3 regions of the Arthrobacter humicola genome follow, and region 1 is predicted to be linked to each of the others. Evidence: predicted binding sites of a transcription regulator. Region 1 holds the regulator's gene; each other region holds the start of a gene.
What was found. The regulator HrcA, encoded in region 1, represses chaperone genes, less so after heat shock. The targets are predictions, from matches to a motif close to TTNGCACTCGNNNNNNNCGAGTGCNAA.

Region 1 (5,689 bases):
CGGATGCTTTCAACAGCAACGTGGACGCGGCCATGGCCGAGCGCGCCATCCAGCAGCTCGTCTACACCGCGACGGCAGCTGCCGCCAGCGCGGGCCTGATCGATTCCGGACAGCAGGTCCAGGTGGTGGTGCTCGTCGACGGGCATACGGACTATGTCGCCTTCAACCACGTCCGGCTCGGCGCTCCGACGTCGCGCAGTGCCGGGATGGTTGCCCCCGTGTGGATCATTGATCCGCAGGAAGGCATGTCCGTCGCTGACGGGTCCGTCAAGATCAGCGGCCGGAGCACCGTTCAAGGCGGGAAGCTTCGCTGGGAGATCCTCAAGGTGGACGGCGATAACGCCAAATCCGCCTATCTCAATGGCAACGCGACGGCTTCGGCCGATTCCGCGCAGTCCGGGCTGTTCACCCTGTCCGTGAACCTCGGCCCGGGACGCTATGAAGTCCGCGTGTCCCAGGTGGACCCGGCGGACAGCTCCAGGGAAGTGTTCACCGACACCCGCGGCTTCACGGTCAACTAGTCACGGGCAAATAGTAACGGGCAAATAGTCATGCTGCCGGCTACCAGCGTCCGAGGATATCGCTGGCCAGCACGGTGGCGGCGGGTCCTGCCGTGGACGTGCGCAGCACATGGTGGCCCAGCAGGGCTGTCACCGCTCCTGCGTCGCACAGCCGGGTGACCTCCCGCGGGCTGATGCCGCCTTCCGGGCCCACGATCAGCAGAACTTCACGGGGCCCGTCGCCGCCGGGCGCCGCCTCGCCCTCAGCAGCACTGTCCAGCCACGCCTCAAGCACTTGCCGCAGGGGGCGGACGGCGTCTTCGTGCAGGATGACCGCGAGGTCCGCGGCTGCCACGGCCGCCTGCAGCCCGGCACCGTCGACGGCGGCCCGGACTTCCGGGATCCAGGCCCGGCGGGCCTGCTTGGCGGCCGCGGTCACCACCGACTGCCACTTCGCATGCGCCTTCGCGGCACGTTCGGCCTTCCACCGCACGATGGACCGCTCGGCCTGCCAGGGAATGACGGCGTCGATGCCCAGCTCGGTGGCGGTTTCGGCCGCGAGTTCGTCGCGGTCGCCCTTGGCGAGGGCCTGGACCAGAACCAGCCGGATCGCGGGTTGCGGCTCCGCCACGAGGTCCAGGCACTCGACGGTCAGTTCGCCGGGAGCGACGGCGGCGACGGTGCCCGTCAGGCGCTTGCCGGCGCCGTCGGCGATATCCACGGCCTCCCCGACGGCGAGCCGCTTGACGGTGATGGCGTGGCGGGCTTCGGCGCCTTCGAGGACGAAGGCCGAGCCGGGGACCTGCTGGTCCAGTGTCCCTGGGGCGGTGAAGAAGACCGGGTTACTCACCGCTACAGGTTACCGAGCCGATCCCGCAGTTTGGCGAAGACGCCGCCGCTGGCGGCAAGCTTTCCCGCGGTGAAGTGTTCGCCGCGGTGCTTGGCCAGCTGGCGGAGGAGTTCTTCCTGGGCGTGATCGAGCTTGACCGGCGTTTCGACCTGCAGGTGCACCTTCAGGTCGCCGCGGCCGTGGCCGCGCAGGTGCGTCACACCGAGGCCGCGCAGGGTGATGATCTCGCCCGACTGGGTGCCGGCCTTGACGTCGATCTCCTGCTCGCCGTCGAAGGTCTCCAGGGTGATTTCGGTGCCGAGCGCGGCAGCCGTCATGGGGATGTTGAGGCTGGCGTGGAGGTCGTCGCCGTCGCGGACGTAGGTAGGGTCATTGTTGACCCGGATCTCCACGTACAGGTCACCGGCCGGGCCGCCGGCGGGGCCCGCCTCGCCCTGCCCGGACAGCTGGATACGGGTGCCGGTGGCAACGCCGGCCGGGACCTTGACGGTCAGGGAACGGCGGCTGCGGATTCGGCCCTGGCCGCTGCACTCGTTGCAGGGGTCCTTGATGACGGTGCCGAAGCCCTCACAGGAGCCGCAGGGAGCCGACGTCATGACCTGGCCGAGGATGGACCGCACAGCGCGCTGGACCTGGCCGCTGCCGCCACAGATGTCGCAGCGGACCGGGTGGCTGCCCTCGCGGCAGCAGGAGCCCTCGCAGGTGGGGCAGATGACGGCCGTGTCCACTTCGAGCTTCTTGTTGACGCCGAACACGGCGTCGCGGAGGTCGATCCGTACGCTGATCAGCGCGTCCTGGCCGCGGCGGATCCGGGACGCCGGGCCGCCCTGGCCGCCGCCGGCGCCGAAGAAGGTCTCGAAGATGTCCTGGAAGGCGAAGCCCTGGCCGGAGTAGCTGCCGCCGCCGAAGCCGTTGTCGGTGCCGTTCTCATTGCCGGTGGTGTCATAGACCCGGCGCTTCTGCGGATCGGAAAGGACCTCGTAGGCGTGGGTGACCGCCTTGAACCGGTCCGAGGCGTCCTCCCCCGGGTTCACGTCAGGGTGAAGGGTCCGGGCCAGTTTCCGGTAGGCCTTCTTGATTTCCTCCCCCGTTGCGTCGCGGGAGACTCCAAGAACGTCATAGTGGCTGCTCAAAGTGTGTATCTCTTCCTTGTTGTTCTGCCTGTGGGGCACTGCCTGTCGGGCAAAAAGTAGCGTTCGGTCCCGGGCCGGTCAGGGCCCAAGGATCCTCGAAAGGTAGCGGGCCACCGCGCGGACGGCGGCCATGGTGGTGGGATAGTCCATCCGGGTGGGCCCGAGGACTCCGACCTTGGCCGTGGCGTCCGGCCCGTAGGCGGTGGCCACCACCGAGGCCTCGGCGAGGCCGTCGTAGGGGTTCTCCCGTCCGATGCTGACCGTGACACCGCGCGGGTCTTCGGCCATTTCGCTGAGCAGGCGCAACATGACCACCTGCTCCTCGAGGGCTTCCAGCACGGGGCCGATGCTGAGCGGGAAGTCCACGTTGGAGCGGGCCAGGTTGGCGGTGCCGGCCATGACCATGCGCTCCTCGCGGCTGCTCGTCGCCAGGGCCTCGAGGCCGCGGGCCAGGGCCTGGGCTGCGCCGCGGCGCGCCGGCGGGCCGCTCGCGACGACGGCGGGCAGCAGTTGCGGCATCAGGCTCAGCGGGGTTCCGGAGAGGCTGGCCAGGAAACGGGTGCGCAACTCCGCCAGTGCGTCGTCCGCAATCTCCTGGCCGACGTCGATCACGCGCTGCTCCACCTTCCCGGTGTCCGCGATCAGGACCGCCAGGACCTTCCGGGGCGCCAGCAGCACGAATTCGATGTGCCGCACCCGGGCGCGGCTGAGCAGCGGATACTGCACGACGGCGACCTGGTTAGTCAGCTGGGACAGGAGCCGCACGGTGCGGTCGAGGACGTCGTCGAGGTCCTCTGATCCTTCCAGCAGCGCCTGGATGGCCCGGCGCTCGGCCGGAGACAACGGCTTGACGGCCGAGATCTGGTCGACGAAGAGCCGGTAGCCCTTGTCCGTCGGAATCCGGCCGGCACTCGTGTGCGGTGCCGTGATGAGGCCTTCGTCTTCCAGTGCAGCCATGTCATTGCGGATCGTGGCACTGGAGACACCAAGATGGTGCCGTTCAACCAGCGCCTTGGACCCGACTGGCTCGCGGGAATGGACGTAGTCCTCCACGATGGCGCGCAGCACTTCGAGTTTGCGTGGTTCGCTCACGCTCCACCTCCAATCGACGGTCCCGCAGCCGGTGCCGCCCCAGGACCGTTCGGTTCGCGTCCCCGCGTGCTGCGGGGGCGGTCCGTGACCGGACAGGGGTTAGCACTCGACATGCCTAAGTGCTAACCAGTCTAATATGAGTCGCCGCGTTGTTAGCATTGGATTCGCTCCGGGCGTTGCCTGCGGGATCTCGGGGATCCGTCACGACGGCGCGGGAACCGCGGCAGCCGCTACCGTCACCGCGCCCCTGTGGTCCGGCTCGGGCCCCTTCGGGCCCCGGAGAGTTCCACTGACCGCCGTACATTCCGAGTGCAAAGTAAGCGTGTAGAGATGTCGTACCAGAACTGGGGGCCCCAGGACCTGTCCGCCCCCGCCAAGACGCAGTTGCCGGAAGTCCCGGTGGAACGCGGGATGGTCCTCGAGGAGGTCCAGTCCGGCTGGGTGGGCGCCGTGACCCGGGTGGAGAAGTCCGGCGGCATGCACGTGGTGGCGCTGGAGGACCGGCGGGGCAAGTCCCGGTCCTTCCGCCTCGGCTTTGGCTTCCTTTTGGAGGGGCAGCCGATCCGGCTGATGCCTCCTGCGCCGAAGGCGGCGCCCGCCGCCGGTCCCGGCCGCACGGCGTCGGGCTCGGTCCGGGTGGCGGGACAGCGCGCACAGGTGGCCAAGGCCAGCCGGATCTGGGTGGAAGGCAAGCACGACGCCGAGCTCGTGGAGAAGGTCTGGGGCGATGACCTCCGGGTGGAGGGAATCGTCGTCGAGCCGCTGCACGGCATTGACGACCTCGCGGCCGCGGTGGCGGAGTTCCGCCCGGGTCCGGGGCGCCGGCTGGGCGTGCTGGTTGACCACCTGGTGCCCGATTCCAAGGAGTCGCGGATCGCCGACGCCGTCATGGCTTCGCCGGGTGCCGCGGGCAACGTCCTGATTGTGGGCCACCCCTACGTGGACGTGTGGCAGGCCATCCGGCCCTCGGTCCTGGGGATTGAGCGGTGGCCGGTGATCCCCCGCGGCGTGGACTGGAAAACCGGCATCCTGACGGCGTTCGGGTGGCCCCGCTCCACCAAGGAGGACATCGGCCTCGGCTGGCAGAAGCTCCTCGGCGCGGTCCGCAGCTACGCCGACCTGGAGGCGTCCCTGCTGGGCCGCGTCGAAGAGGTCATTGACTTCCTGACCGTGCCGTAGCGCGCCGCGGCGGCCGCTCCGTGATCTCCATTTACGCGCCCAAGCAAGTATTCTTGAAACGGCGGCCGCGCTCCCAGCGCGGTCCCGGCTATTCCAGGCACAACCCAGGCAGCAACGCATCACCGCAATCCGAAGGGCTTCACCGTGGCAGATAACGCACGCGAACACACGGGCAACCAGGCCGGCCATGGCCAGCCCCCGTACCATGGCGTTCCGGCAAATGCGCTGCCGCTGACGGCCGGCGAGGACCGGCAGTGGGCCACGCTGGCGCACTTCGGCGGCATCCTGGGCTGCGTGCCGTCGCTGCTGATCTACTTGATCTTCAAGGACCGTGGCCCGTTCACGGCCCAGGAGTCCAAGGAAGCCCTCAACTTCACCCTGCCGCCGACCATCGCGGCCGTGCTCGCCAATCTGCTGGTCTTCATTCCCGTGGTGGGCAACCTCTTTGCCGTGCTCGCCACGGTGATCTGGATCGCCGTGACCTGTTTCTCGGTGGCTGCGGGCATCCATGTCAACCGCGGCCAGCCGCACCGCTACGAGTTCAACCTGCGCTGGATCAAATAGACCGGGATCAAGCAACCCGGCGCTAGGCCGGCCCGGCCCCAAACCTCCGGTCCCGAACAGAATGAGCCGGCCGCTGCCCCTTTGGGGGCAGCGGCCGGCTCATTGTGTATCCACGGCCCGGGCGCGGCCGGGCTCCCCCGGCCAAGGGAGCAGCTTCTTAGTCCGGCAGGATCCTGCGGACCACGGCGTCGGCCAGGAGCCGGCCCTTGAGCGTGAGGACCAGCCGCCCCTTGAAGGCGGCGGCGGGGTCCACCAGGCCGTCGGCGATCAGCCCGGCGACCGCGTGCCTGCCGGTGTCCCCCAGGCCGCCGAGGCTCGGGATGTCCAGCCCGGAGTTCAGTCGGGCCTCGAGCATGACCCGCTCCACGTTG
Region 2 (5,689 bases), on a different contig from region 1:
GGTCCTGTTGCGCCCGCTTCCGGCCTCGGGCACCCCGTATGAAATCAGCAAGGACGTCGTTTAACCATGACCAAATACGCTCGGGATGAATTTGATCGGGTCCCCGAGACCTCCACCCGGCAGGGTGTCCACCGGACCGTCGCCGAATCGCGCCGCCGGAGCCTGGTTCCCATCCTGGCGGCGGGCTGCATAGCGCTGGCCATCGGCCTGGTGGCCTTCCTGATCCTCCCCAAGCTCGGCTTTTCTGCGGGCCAGGCATCGGCCGTCTCCGCCGGCAGCAGCGCGTCCGCCAGCAGCAGCCCGTCTGCTACGAGCCCGGCGAGCCCCAGTCCCGAGGCGACCAGCACGGCCCCGGCCAGCCCCGAAGCTGCCACGACGGCGCCGGAAGCCTCGCCCTCTGCAACACCGGGGGACACTGCCGCCGGCGTGGACAAGACGCAGCCGGTGACGATCTATAACGGGACCACCACCGCCGGCCTCGCCAGCAGGGTCGGCGGCACCGTCAGTTCCGCCGGCTGGGTCCTGGGCCAGACGGGCAACTGGCCCGGCGTTCCCCAGCAGACGTCGGTGATTTTCTACAGCAGCGTGGACCAGAAGGGCAACGCCGAGGCTCTGGGAACGCTCCTGGGCATCGACACCCTGGTGGAGTCCGCCGAGTTCAACATGCCTCTCGTCGTGGTGATCGGCCCCGGCTTCCAGTAACCCTTTCCGGTTACGCCTCAATAACTATTCACCGGCGGGTCTGCCCGTCACCGGCATTACTGCGGGACGCTGTGGATACAGTGGCTGCGGATTTCTCTTCGCAGTCCGCGGCGCACATCGACGTGGGCCGCACGCAAGCTAGTTGAAAGTGTGGACACCATGGCACTGGGAACCGTCAAATGGTTCAACGCCGAAAAGGGCTACGGCTTTATCACTGTCGACGGGTCCGAGAACGACGTCTTCGTGCACTGGTCCGCGATCATCGGGGAAGGCTACCGCGCCCTGGATGAGGGCCAGCGGGTGGAGCTGGAAATCGGCGAGGGCGAAAAGGGCCCGCAGGCTGAAAGCGTTCGGCCCGCCTAGTGGCACTTCCCGCCCTCACGGACACCCCGCGGGACACCGCCCGGCGTCGCACAGGAGCTTTCCCGTTGGGCCGCGCCCTGGCAGCGGGAACGGTAACGGCCCTGGCACTGTCAGGCTGCCTGGGGCCGGCGGGCAGCGCCCGCGTGGCCAGCGCCGACGCCAGTGGCGACGGTACCCTGCGCATCGGCCTGATCCTGGACAACACCGGGCGGCAGAACTTCCTCAACGCCCCCCAGCTCGCGGCCGCACAGCTTGCCGTCAAGGACATCAACGCCGCCGGCGGCCACAAAGGCAAACCCGTGGAGCTGCTGCCGGAAACCATCAGCACGGACACCGCCGCCCAGGCCAAAGCGCTCGTGGCCGCCAAGGCCGACGTCGTGATCGGTCCCACTGATTCCAGCCGTGCCCCGGCCGCCATCGACGTGCTGTCCAACGCCAAGGTAGCGCTCATTTCGCCGGCCAACTCTGCCAGCGGGCTCAGCAACTACAAGAGCGGCGGCTACTACTTCCGCACCGCGGCGGCCGACGTCGCCCAGGCCTCCGTCCTGGCCAAGCTGGCCAAAGACGGCGGCGCGAAGACCCTGGCCGTCCTGCACGAGGAAGGTGACTACGGCAAGGATGTCGCCGCCGCCGTCGGCAGTGCGGCCAAGCAGTCCGGCATGGACACCGTGGCGGACGCGGAGTTCAAACCGGGCCAGGCGCAACAAGCTGTTGCCGCCGCGAAAGCCGCGAATCCCGACGCCGTGGTCCTGGTCGCGCGCGATGGCGCCCAGGGCGCCATCGCCGAACTGAACAACGCCGGCCTTGCCGGGAAGAAACTCGTCCTCAGCGACGGAGCAGTCAACCAGTACGGCTCCGGGCTGGGCGCACGCGCTCTCGACGGCGCACGCGGGATCCTGCCCGGTGTGTTCCCCTCCGCCGCATTCCAGGCGGACCTCGTGGCGGTAGATCCCGGGCTGAAGGACATGACGTTCGCCGCCGAGACGTACGACGCCGTCATCCTGGCCGCCGTCGCTGCCGCCGCGGCAGAGGACGACGCCGGAACCTCAATCGCGGCGTCCCTCGTCCCCATCTCCGGCGGCGCCGCGGCAGCAGACGGCCAGACCGCCAGCCCGGCCGCTAGCAAGGTGTGCACGAACTACAAGGACTGTGAAGACGCGCTGCGTGCAGGCCAGCGTCCGGACTACGACGGCCAGTCCGGACGGATCAGCTTCGATTCCCACGGGGACATCACTCAGGCGAACTACGTGGTCTACACCTACGGCGAGGACAACATGGCCAAGATGAGCGGCACGGAGACCGCCAGCAGCAACGGCGGCTGATCGCTCATAGCGTATTGGGCCCGCGTGGCGGGCGGTTCGGGCCGGCCACTGCTTGCACTCTCCCCGGGGGAGTGCTAATTATTGAGTTAGCACTCCAGCGCACTGACTGCTAACACGACGCCCGGTCCGCCCGGCTGCGAAGTGAGGCGGCCGGTCCAGGAGCTAAAGAAACACCTTGCTGGGGTGAGATCCCGGACCCAGCGGCATACAGAGGCCGCCGGGTTGGGATCGTCCGTCGCGGGCACCGCAGCGAAGGTTCATTCTTAACGACTGTCCCGAAAGGACTACTGCCGTTATGGCCAAGATCATTGCATTTGATGAAGAGGCACGCCGCGGTCTTGAGCGGGGCCTGAACATCCTCGCCGACGCCGTCAAGGTCACCCTCGGCCCGCGGGGACGCAACGTCGTCCTCGAAAAGAAGTGGGGCGCCCCCACGATCACCAACGATGGTGTTTCCATCGCCAAGGAGATCGAGCTGGACGATCCTTACGAGAAGATCGGCGCCGAGCTGGTCAAGGAAGTTGCCAAGAAGACGGATGACGTCGCTGGCGACGGCACCACCACGGCCACCGTGCTGGCCCAGGCCCTGGTCAAGGAAGGCCTGCGCAACGTCGCGGCCGGCGCTGACCCGCTGTCCCTCAAGCGCGGCATCGAGAAGGCTGTCGAAGCCGTCACCCGCGAGCTCCTGGCCTCCGCCAAGGAAATCGAGACCAAGGAAGAGATCGCCGCCACCGCATCCATCTCTGCTGGCGACAACGAGATCGGCGCCCTGATCGCCGAAGCCCTCGACAAGGTCGGCAAGGAAGGCGTCATCACGGTCGAGGAGTCGAACACGTTCGGCCTCGAGCTGGAGCTCACCGAAGGCATGCGCTTCGACAAGGGCTACATCTCCGCTTACTTCGTCACCGACGCCGAGCGCCAGGAAACGGTCCTTGAGGATCCCTACATCCTGATCGTCAACTCCAAGATCTCCAACGTCAAGGAACTGGTTGCTGTCCTCGAAAAGGTCATGCAGTCCAACAAGCCGCTGCTGATCATTGCCGAAGACATCGAGGGCGAGGCCCTGGCCACCCTGATCGTCAACAAGATCCGCGGCACCTTCAAGTCCGTTGCCGTCAAGGCTCCGGGCTTCGGCGACCGCCGCAAGGCGCAGCTGGCCGACATCGCCATCCTCACCGGTGGCCAGGTCATCTCCGAGGAAGTCGGCCTCAAGCTTGAGACCGCCGGACTCGAACTCCTCGGCAAGGCCCGCAAGGTTGTTGTCACCAAGGACGAGACCACCATCGTTGAGGGTGCAGGCGACGCCGACCAGATCGCCGGCCGCGTGTCCCAGATCCGCGCCGAGATCGAGAACTCGGATTCCGACTACGACCGCGAGAAGCTGCAGGAGCGCCTGGCCAAGCTGGCCGGCGGCGTTGCAGTCATCAAGGCCGGTGCCGCAACCGAGGTCGAGCTCAAGGAACGCAAGCACCGCATTGAGGACGCTGTCCGCAACGCCAAGGCTGCTGTTGAAGAGGGCATCGTCGCCGGCGGTGGCGTTGCCCTGATCCAGGCCGGTGCCAAGGCATTCGCGAACCTGCAGCTCTCCGGTGACGAAGCAACCGGTGCGAACATCGTCCGCGTTGCCATCGACGCCCCGCTGAAGCAGATCGCGTTCAACGCCGGCCTCGAGCCCGGCGTCGTGGTGGACAAGGTCCGCGGCCTGCCCGCAGGCCACGGCCTCAACGCAGCCACTGGCGAGTACGTCGACCTGCTGGCCGCCGGCATCAACGACCCGGTCAAGGTAACCCGCTCTGCCCTGCAGAACGCGGCTTCCATCGCCGGTCTGTTCCTCACCACCGAGGCCGTTGTGGCCGACAAGCCGGAGAAGAACTCCCCGGCTATGGGCGGCGGCGACGACATGGGCGGCATGGGCGGCATGGGCGGTTTCTAACCACCCGGCTTCCAGCCACCTGAACTAATCGTTCAACGACGGCGGTCCCACCTTCGGGTGGGGCCGCCGTCGTCGGTTAAGCACATCCCCGCCCGGACACCCTCCCTCACTTAACGCACTGATCCAGCCGACGCTGCCTCAGGTATCACGGCGATCACGCGACTGCTCTGCCGAGAACGGCCGGTGAGGGAGCGTTGCGTGGTGGGGGAAGGATGTGAGGGGGCGCCGGGTGGTTTGTTGCCGACGTGAGGGGGCGTCGGTGGACGTCGGCGGGGTCTGGCAGGATAGATCAGTGACGATTACAGCAGCGGCCGACGGTTCGGCCTTAGGAAATCCCGGCCCGGCCGGCTGGGCCTGGTACGTGAATGACGACTGCTGGCGCGCCGGCGGATGGCCCCACGGCACCAACAACCAGGGCGAGTTGATGGCGGTGCTGGACCTGTTCCGGGCCACGGCTCACGTGCCCGGCGAAGACCTGCTCATCCTCTGCGACAGCCAGTACGTCATCAACGCCGTGACCAAGTGGATGCCCGGCTGGAAACGCAAGGGCTGGCGCAAGGCGGACGGCAAGCCGGTGCTGAACGTCGACCTCCTCAAGGACATCGACCAGGCCCTCGTCGGCCGCAAGTACACCTTCGAATGGGTGCGGGGCCACGCAGGTCACGAGCTCAACGAAGCGGCAGACGACCGCGCCCGGGCAGCTGCCACGGCGTACCAGCAAGGCGTGGCCGTCCGGCAGGGTCCCGGATTCGGGACAGCGGCAGTCGGGACGCCACCAGCAGCCCACGCGGTCTCCACGACGCCGCAGGCGGCCCCTCAGGCAGCGCAGGCAACGGCGGCCCCGGCGTCCAGGGCGGCGGCCCCGCAGCAGGCCATGCGACCGACCCAGTCCGCGGCTCCCTCCGGCCAACAGCAACTCTTCGGCCCACCAGGCGCCTTCGACGAGCCGGACCTCTTCAGCGAACTCGAAGAAGAACCGGCCGCAGCCTTGGCGGAGACCAGCCCCGAAGCAGTGGTCGAGTCGCTCGAGCGGGAACTGCTCCAACCGGAAACCCGGGCGGACATGGGCCGCACAGCAGTCCTGCTCCACCCCGACTTCACCGAAATCGGCAGCTCCGGACGCATCTGGACCCGCGACGCCATGATGATGGCCCTGGAGGACAACCCGGGCGGACCCGCCGAACTGGAACTGCTGGGCGCGGACCGGCTGGGAGAGAAGACCGTGCTCCTGACGTACCGCAGCCACACGCGCGAGGGATCAGCCCTGCGCAGCTCCCTGTGGGTCCTTGAGGGCGCACAGTGGCGGCTGCGCTTCCACCAGGGCACGCCCGAGGCCTGACCCGCCCCGGGGCGGCCTGACCCGGACCCG
Region 3 (5,689 bases), on a different contig from region 1:
AGGGCACGCACCGGCGGGAGATGATTTTCATGGGCGCGAGGCCGCGTCCACTCAGTCTGCAGCGCGGCCGGGGGATGCGCACGAGTCAGGTGCTACGCCCCTGCTGAGGCCAGAGGCTGGGACCATAAACGGTGCAGCCACGACCGGCAACAATGGTATGACAGGCAGTACAGGCAGTAAGGAGTCCGGCGCCATGAGTGCAGACGGCGACATCCAGAACAGCAGCGGCGCTACCGCGGCTGAAGCGAACGGCGACTCCGGGTCGGCGGCCCGGGAACCGGCGGCGGGGGAGTCGGCAGCGGGGCAGCCCGCCGGAGAAGCGCGGGAGCAGGCGACGCCAAAGGAGAAGTCCCGGCGCGCGGCGGCGCCAGCAACGGCTGCCGGGGCAGTGCTGCCGAACAAGGCGGCCGAAGACGACCCGCGGCGCTGGGGCGACCAGCCCGAGAACTACGACCACGATGCGTGGCTCCAGGAGCAGAAGCCTCCGCACTGGGGTTGAGATGTAAGGCCGGTGCCGAGTAGCCGGCGGCGCCGGCGACCGCAATCGGTCTCAGGGACTACCGGCCGGCGGTCGGGGACTTAGCCGGGCGCTCGCCATGGCGAGAGTGTGCACGCCAGTCACCCAGCCACTCACCCCGGCGCTGCCGCCACAAGCACGAAGAACAGCTTGCCTTGGGTTGATGCGCCGGCCAATCGCCGCGCCTGATCGGCCGCGGCTGCCACGACGATGAGCCCGTCCGCGTCAGCGTCCGCTGCGGGCAACCACTGGCCCGTCTTGCCGCCCTGCACGGAGGTCCACAGTACAGGGACGGCTTCGGCCAGGATTTGGCCTTCAGCGGCTTGTTCGAAGCCGCTGCCGGCGGTGAGCACCACGTTCACGAGTTGTCCGGGGGAGAGCAGCCGGATAGACGCAGGATCCGCCATCCTGAGCGGTACGGCTGCGGAACCGGGCGGGCTTCCGGCCAGCAGGCCAGGGCCAAGGATCTGGGCGTCGGTGAGGAGCTGGCCTTGGCGCAGCGGTGCGGCCAACTGCTTGCCCTCGAACGCGTTTTCGCCGCCCGGGCTGCCGGCCGGCACTAGGCCGGGCGGGATGCTCATCATGCGGACGTCGCCTGGTTCCAGGGTTTTTCCGGCGGGAAGATCCGCTACGGCTGCGAACGCAGTGGCGGTGTCGGCGGGCGCAGGAGTTAGCTGCTGAACAGTCAGGCCAGCGGCGATGCACAACATGAGCGCCGCCAGCAGCCGGCGGTTCCGGCTCAACCAGTTGCCCAGGCGGCGTCGCGGCGGCCTGCCGCGCGGCAACCGCTGCCGGGGCGGCCTCCCGGGCCGGGTGTAATTCCGGATGGAGCTGCCGGCAGAAGGAAACGTGGGCGGAAGGAGGCCAGCGGAGCGGATCCCGGAGCGTGCCCAGCTGGCGGGCATCGCTCCGTTCCCGGGCCGGGGCGGCAGCGAAGAGGCCTTGAAAGACGGCCAGGAAGCCGGGTTGAGTGAGGGTGCCATGGCCGCCACGCTACGGACTCTGGCATGCTCGCGGGAGTCGCGGAACTGCTTATGTGGACAACGGGAGGCAGGAAGGACTGTGTAGGCTGCGGCATGCCGGCATTAGTGCGCGATTGCACGGCACAGGGACTGCGGCCACGGTGCTGCCTTGGCAGCGGTGTCTTTCGCGAACAACGCTCCGGGGCGGCGGCCGGAGGCTAGGCGGACGGTTCCGTCCGGAGACGGTGCACCAGGGCTGCACGGATGGCAGCCTTGGGACCCTAGCTGGCGGCGGCCGGGGCAGGCGCCGTTGCGGGTGCGGGAGCCGCAGCGGGGGCCGGGGCAACTGTGCTGCCCTTGGTGTCGCGCGAATCGGTCCGGTAGAAGCCGGATCCCTTGAATACAACGCCGACGCTGTTGAACTTCTTGCGCAGCGTGCCCTGGCACTCGGGGCAGGACGTCAGGGAGTTGTCGCTGAACGACTGCACGATCTCGAAGGCGTGGCTGCAGTCCTTGCAGGCATATGCATACGTGGGCACTGGAAATCCTCCTCTGGGACAAACGAGCAGGTCCCGTGCTGTCGAGTCGGGACCGGTCGATATATCTATCGATATACCTGTCGGCGGGTTCCGTCTTAGCAGTCGCAGGGCCTGAGTGCTAATTCTATCACCCCCGCAGGACCCCCGATCAGCGGAGCCGGATGATCCCGCCCGGTGTCAGCGCCGCGTCGACCTTCCGGTCGAAGGACTCGGCGGGAATACTGCCCGCGGGCAGTACCTCAGTGTCGTAGACGACGGCGACAGTCGGCAGCGGTACGGCGTCGGACGCCCTGCCGGCCGCGGACGAGCCGGACGCGGAGGACAGGGCGGCCAATGTGGCAAGGAACTTGTCGTAGTAGCCGCCGCCTTGTCCGATGCGGTTGCCCGAGAAATCCACTGCAGTGGCCGGCAGGAAGATTGCGGTGGCGTCCAGCGTCACCGCGGTGCTGTGGCGCTCGCCAACAGGCTCCTGGATGGGGGCGAACCGGCTGCGGACAAACCCGGATTCCGGAGTCCAGTACACCCAGCTGAGTTCGAGTTCGGGTTCGCAGACGGGAAGGAGCACCCGGTGCCCGGCATCGACCAAGGCTGACAGCAGCGGCAGCGTGGGCGGTTCGGCGCCCACGCCCAGATACGCGGCGAAGGTACCCCGGCGGCCGCCGGTCAGATCGGATGCCCACTCGAGTCCGTGGCGGGTGATGCCTGCCGCTGCGGCATCGAGCGCGTCCAACGGGAGCGCCGCACGCCTTGCCCTGTGGCTGGAGCGTATTTCGTCTTTTGACGCCATGACTGGTCCGTCCTCTGCATCGTGCAGCCTGCTCCGCAACGTCAGGGGGCCCGCGGGGCAGGCCGAATAATTACGCAATGATTGGTCCCTCCGTTAGATTAGTCGAGTGAATACACCCAATGCTTCCGTCCGCAAGGCCGTCATCCCCGCCGCGGGCCTTGGTACCAGGTTTCTTCCGGCCACGAAGGCCATGCCCAAGGAAATGCTGCCTGTCGTTGACAAGCCGGCCATCCAGTACGTGGTCGAGGAGGCCGTGAATGTCGGCCTGAACGACATCCTGATGATCACGGGCCGCAACAAGCGGGCGTTGGAGGACCACTTCGACCGCGTTCCCACGCTCGAAGCCACCCTCCAAGCCAAGGGTGACACGGCAAAGCTCGAGTCCATCCAGGCCGCCAGCAACCTCGGCGACATCCACTACGTCCGCCAGGGCGACCCCATGGGCCTCGGCCACGCGGTCCTCCGGGCCAAGCAGCACGTCGGCCAGGAACCGTTCGCCGTGCTCCTGGGCGATGACCTGATTGACGCCCGCGATGAGCTCCTCAGCACCATGATCGAAGTACAGGCCAAGACCGGCGGGTCGGTGGTCGCGCTGATCGAGGTGGACCCGTCCCAGATCAGCGCCTATGGCTGCGCCGACGTCGAGGCGATCGCCGGTGAGGAGTACGTCCGCGTCAAGCAGCTCGTGGAGAAGCCCGACGTCGAGGACGCCCCGTCAAACCTCGCGGTCATTGGCCGCTATGTCCTGCACCCGGCCGTCTTTGAAGTGCTCGAGCGCACCGCGCCGGGCCGCGGCGGCGAAATCCAGCTGACGGATGCACTGCAGGAACTCTCCACCGGCACCGGCGAGGGCTACGGCGTGTACGGCGTCGTCTTCCGCGGCCGCCGCTACGACACCGGCGACAAGCTCAGCTACCTCAAGGCCTGTGTCCAGCTCGCCTGCGACAGCGAGGACCTCGGCCCGGGCCTGCGCGAATGGCTGCCCGGCTTCGCGTCCAGCCTTACCCCCAGCCTCGCCAAGTAATTCCCGTGGGGGGCAGCTTCACCTGGCCGGTGACTCTGGAGAGCGGCGACATCGTGTTGCGCCCTATCCGGTACCGGGACCGCAAAGAGTGGACAGCGCTTAGGTCACGCAACTGCGAGTGGCTTGCCCCTTGGGAGGCATCAAACCCGGTCCCCGGCGGCGGCCTGCCGGATTACCGGCAGATGGTGCGGTCGCTGAAGGCCCAGGCCGCACAGGCCACGGCCCTGCCGTTCGTGATCGCCGAATGGAGGCCTGGGCACGAGAAGCCAGTGATCGTGGGACAGCTGACCGTGTCCTCGATCGTTTGGGGATCGGCCATGATGGCGACGTTGGGCTATTGGGTCGATCAGGACCGGGCCGGCCGGGGGATTGCCCCCACCGCCGTGGCCATGGCGACGGACTACTGCTTCGGAACCCTTGGCCTGCACAGGATGGAAATCAACATCAGGCCGGAAAACGGGCCGAGCCTGCGAGTGGTGGAAAAACTCGGGTTCCGCGACGAAGGATTCAGGCCCCGATACCTGCACATCAACGGTGAATGGGCCGACCACCGCACCTTCGCGCTCACGGCTGAGGAAGTGCCGGAAGGCCTTCTCGCCCGGTGGTTGCGGAGCCGGCCGGCGTGAGCCCTTGATAGCCGCCTGACCAGCCACTACGCCCCGGCCCCCACCAATTGCCGGCGCGCCCGCGACACACCCCTGACAATGCGGCCTAGCACCCCATATACCTCATACGGTTTTGAGTGTGGACTTCCCTCTTAGCAGCTCTGTGATCCTTGTCATTGCTGTTGCGCTCTGGATCGTGTGGGTGGCACCCTACGTTCTGCGGAACGGGCGCCACCAGCTGCAGCCTGCAGGCGAATTCCTGGCGGACGTCATCGACATAGAACCAGTAGACCCACAAGCGGGGAAGGTTATGAAAATGGCGGCGCAGCAGGAGAAGCCCATGAATATCACCCGGCGCGCAGAACCTGCCGGCGGCACCGCAGAGCCCGGGGATACGCCAAGGGAAACACGCGGCGCAAGCCCGCTGCCCGCTGCCGCCTCCCCGGCGTTCAGGATTCGCTGGGGCCGGCTGGTGCTTGCGCTGGCCGGGACGCTCTCCCTGCTCACCGGCGTGGTGTCCGCGCTGCTTCGACTGTTCGGCGTCGGATCCGGCTGGCTGCCGGTGGCAGCCCTGGTGGGCGCCGTCGCGTCCGTGGCAATGCTCCGCCGTCTCGCTATCCGCGACCGCCGGCGGAAAATGAACGCCGCATTCCGTGCAGCCATGGGCAGCCCGGCGCACAGGCCTGTGCGGCCGTCGGTGCCCGAAGAGACCCCGACCCTTCCTGCGGAGCGCCCCGGCGTGCGGCCCGAGAATCCGCTCTTCGACGCCGAAGCGGACCGCTCCACACCGGAACCGTCGCCCAAGCCGCTCACCGCACTGGATCTCCGCCAGGCAGCCCTAGCCGAAGCGGCAGCCTCGGGCGACACCGCGGCAGCTGTGGCAGCCGCACCGGCGGCACCGGCGGAAGGCTCCAGCTGGGAGCCCGTGGACGTTCCCAAACCCACGTATGTCGAAGCGCCGAAGGCCGAACGCGCGGCCCCCAAGCCGCTGGACCTGCCCGAGGCACCGAAGGCGGTCGGCAAGCCGTCGCTCAAGCAGGCCTCGGCTCGGCCGGCCGTCTCCGATCCCCGGATAGCCGATGACCCCGAGACGAAGCAGCTCAGCAAGGCCCAGAGCGCGTTGAGCAACCTCGATGACGTTCTTCAGCGGCGACGCGCCTGACCCGTTGCGTTCTTCTGGAGTCTTCGCCCCGGGCAGCCAGTGATGGCTGTCCGGGGTTTTCCTTTCCCCGCAGCGCCCCGGCAGGGAGCGCTG

Region 2: the regulator HrcA is predicted to act here: its motif matches at 2,474-2,500, upstream of groL (chaperonin GroEL).
Region 3: the regulator HrcA is predicted to act here: its motif matches at 2,114-2,140, upstream of ABD243_RS04465 (FmdB family zinc ribbon protein).

Annotation. Positions count from the first base shown of each region.
Region 1 is NZ_BAAAQB010000039.1:49,627-55,315, forward strand. Features, by position in the region: gene ABD243_RS16155 (GerMN domain-containing protein) at 1-521, shown strand, start outside; gene ABD243_RS16160 (16S rRNA (uracil(1498)-N(3))-methyltransferase) at 562-1,350, opposite strand; gene dnaJ (molecular chaperone DnaJ) at 1,353-2,483, opposite strand; gene hrcA (heat-inducible transcriptional repressor HrcA) at 2,562-3,575, opposite strand; gene ABD243_RS16175 (DUF3097 domain-containing protein) at 3,906-4,754, shown strand; gene ABD243_RS16180 (DUF4870 domain-containing protein) at 4,899-5,318, shown strand; gene hemW (radical SAM family heme chaperone HemW) at 5,476-5,689, opposite strand, start outside.
Region 2 is NZ_BAAAQB010000019.1:31,945-37,633, forward strand. Features, by position in the region: gene ABD243_RS06610 (LytR C-terminal domain-containing protein) at 67-702, shown strand; gene ABD243_RS06615 (cold-shock protein) at 862-1,065, shown strand; gene ABD243_RS06620 (ABC transporter substrate-binding protein) at 1,065-2,387, shown strand; gene groL (chaperonin GroEL) at 2,683-4,320, shown strand; gene ABD243_RS06630 (RNase H family protein) at 4,613-5,659, shown strand.
Region 3 is NZ_BAAAQB010000012.1:7,900-13,588, forward strand. Features, by position in the region: gene ABD243_RS04455 (AAA family ATPase) at 1-499, shown strand, start outside; gene ABD243_RS04460 (RcpC/CpaB family pilus assembly protein) at 631-1,260, opposite strand; gene ABD243_RS04465 (FmdB family zinc ribbon protein) at 1,761-2,018, opposite strand; gene ABD243_RS04470 (5-formyltetrahydrofolate cyclo-ligase) at 2,167-2,805, opposite strand; gene galU (UTP--glucose-1-phosphate uridylyltransferase GalU) at 2,912-3,829, shown strand; gene ABD243_RS04480 (GNAT family N-acetyltransferase) at 3,835-4,455, shown strand; gene ABD243_RS04485 (hypothetical protein) at 4,598-5,596, shown strand.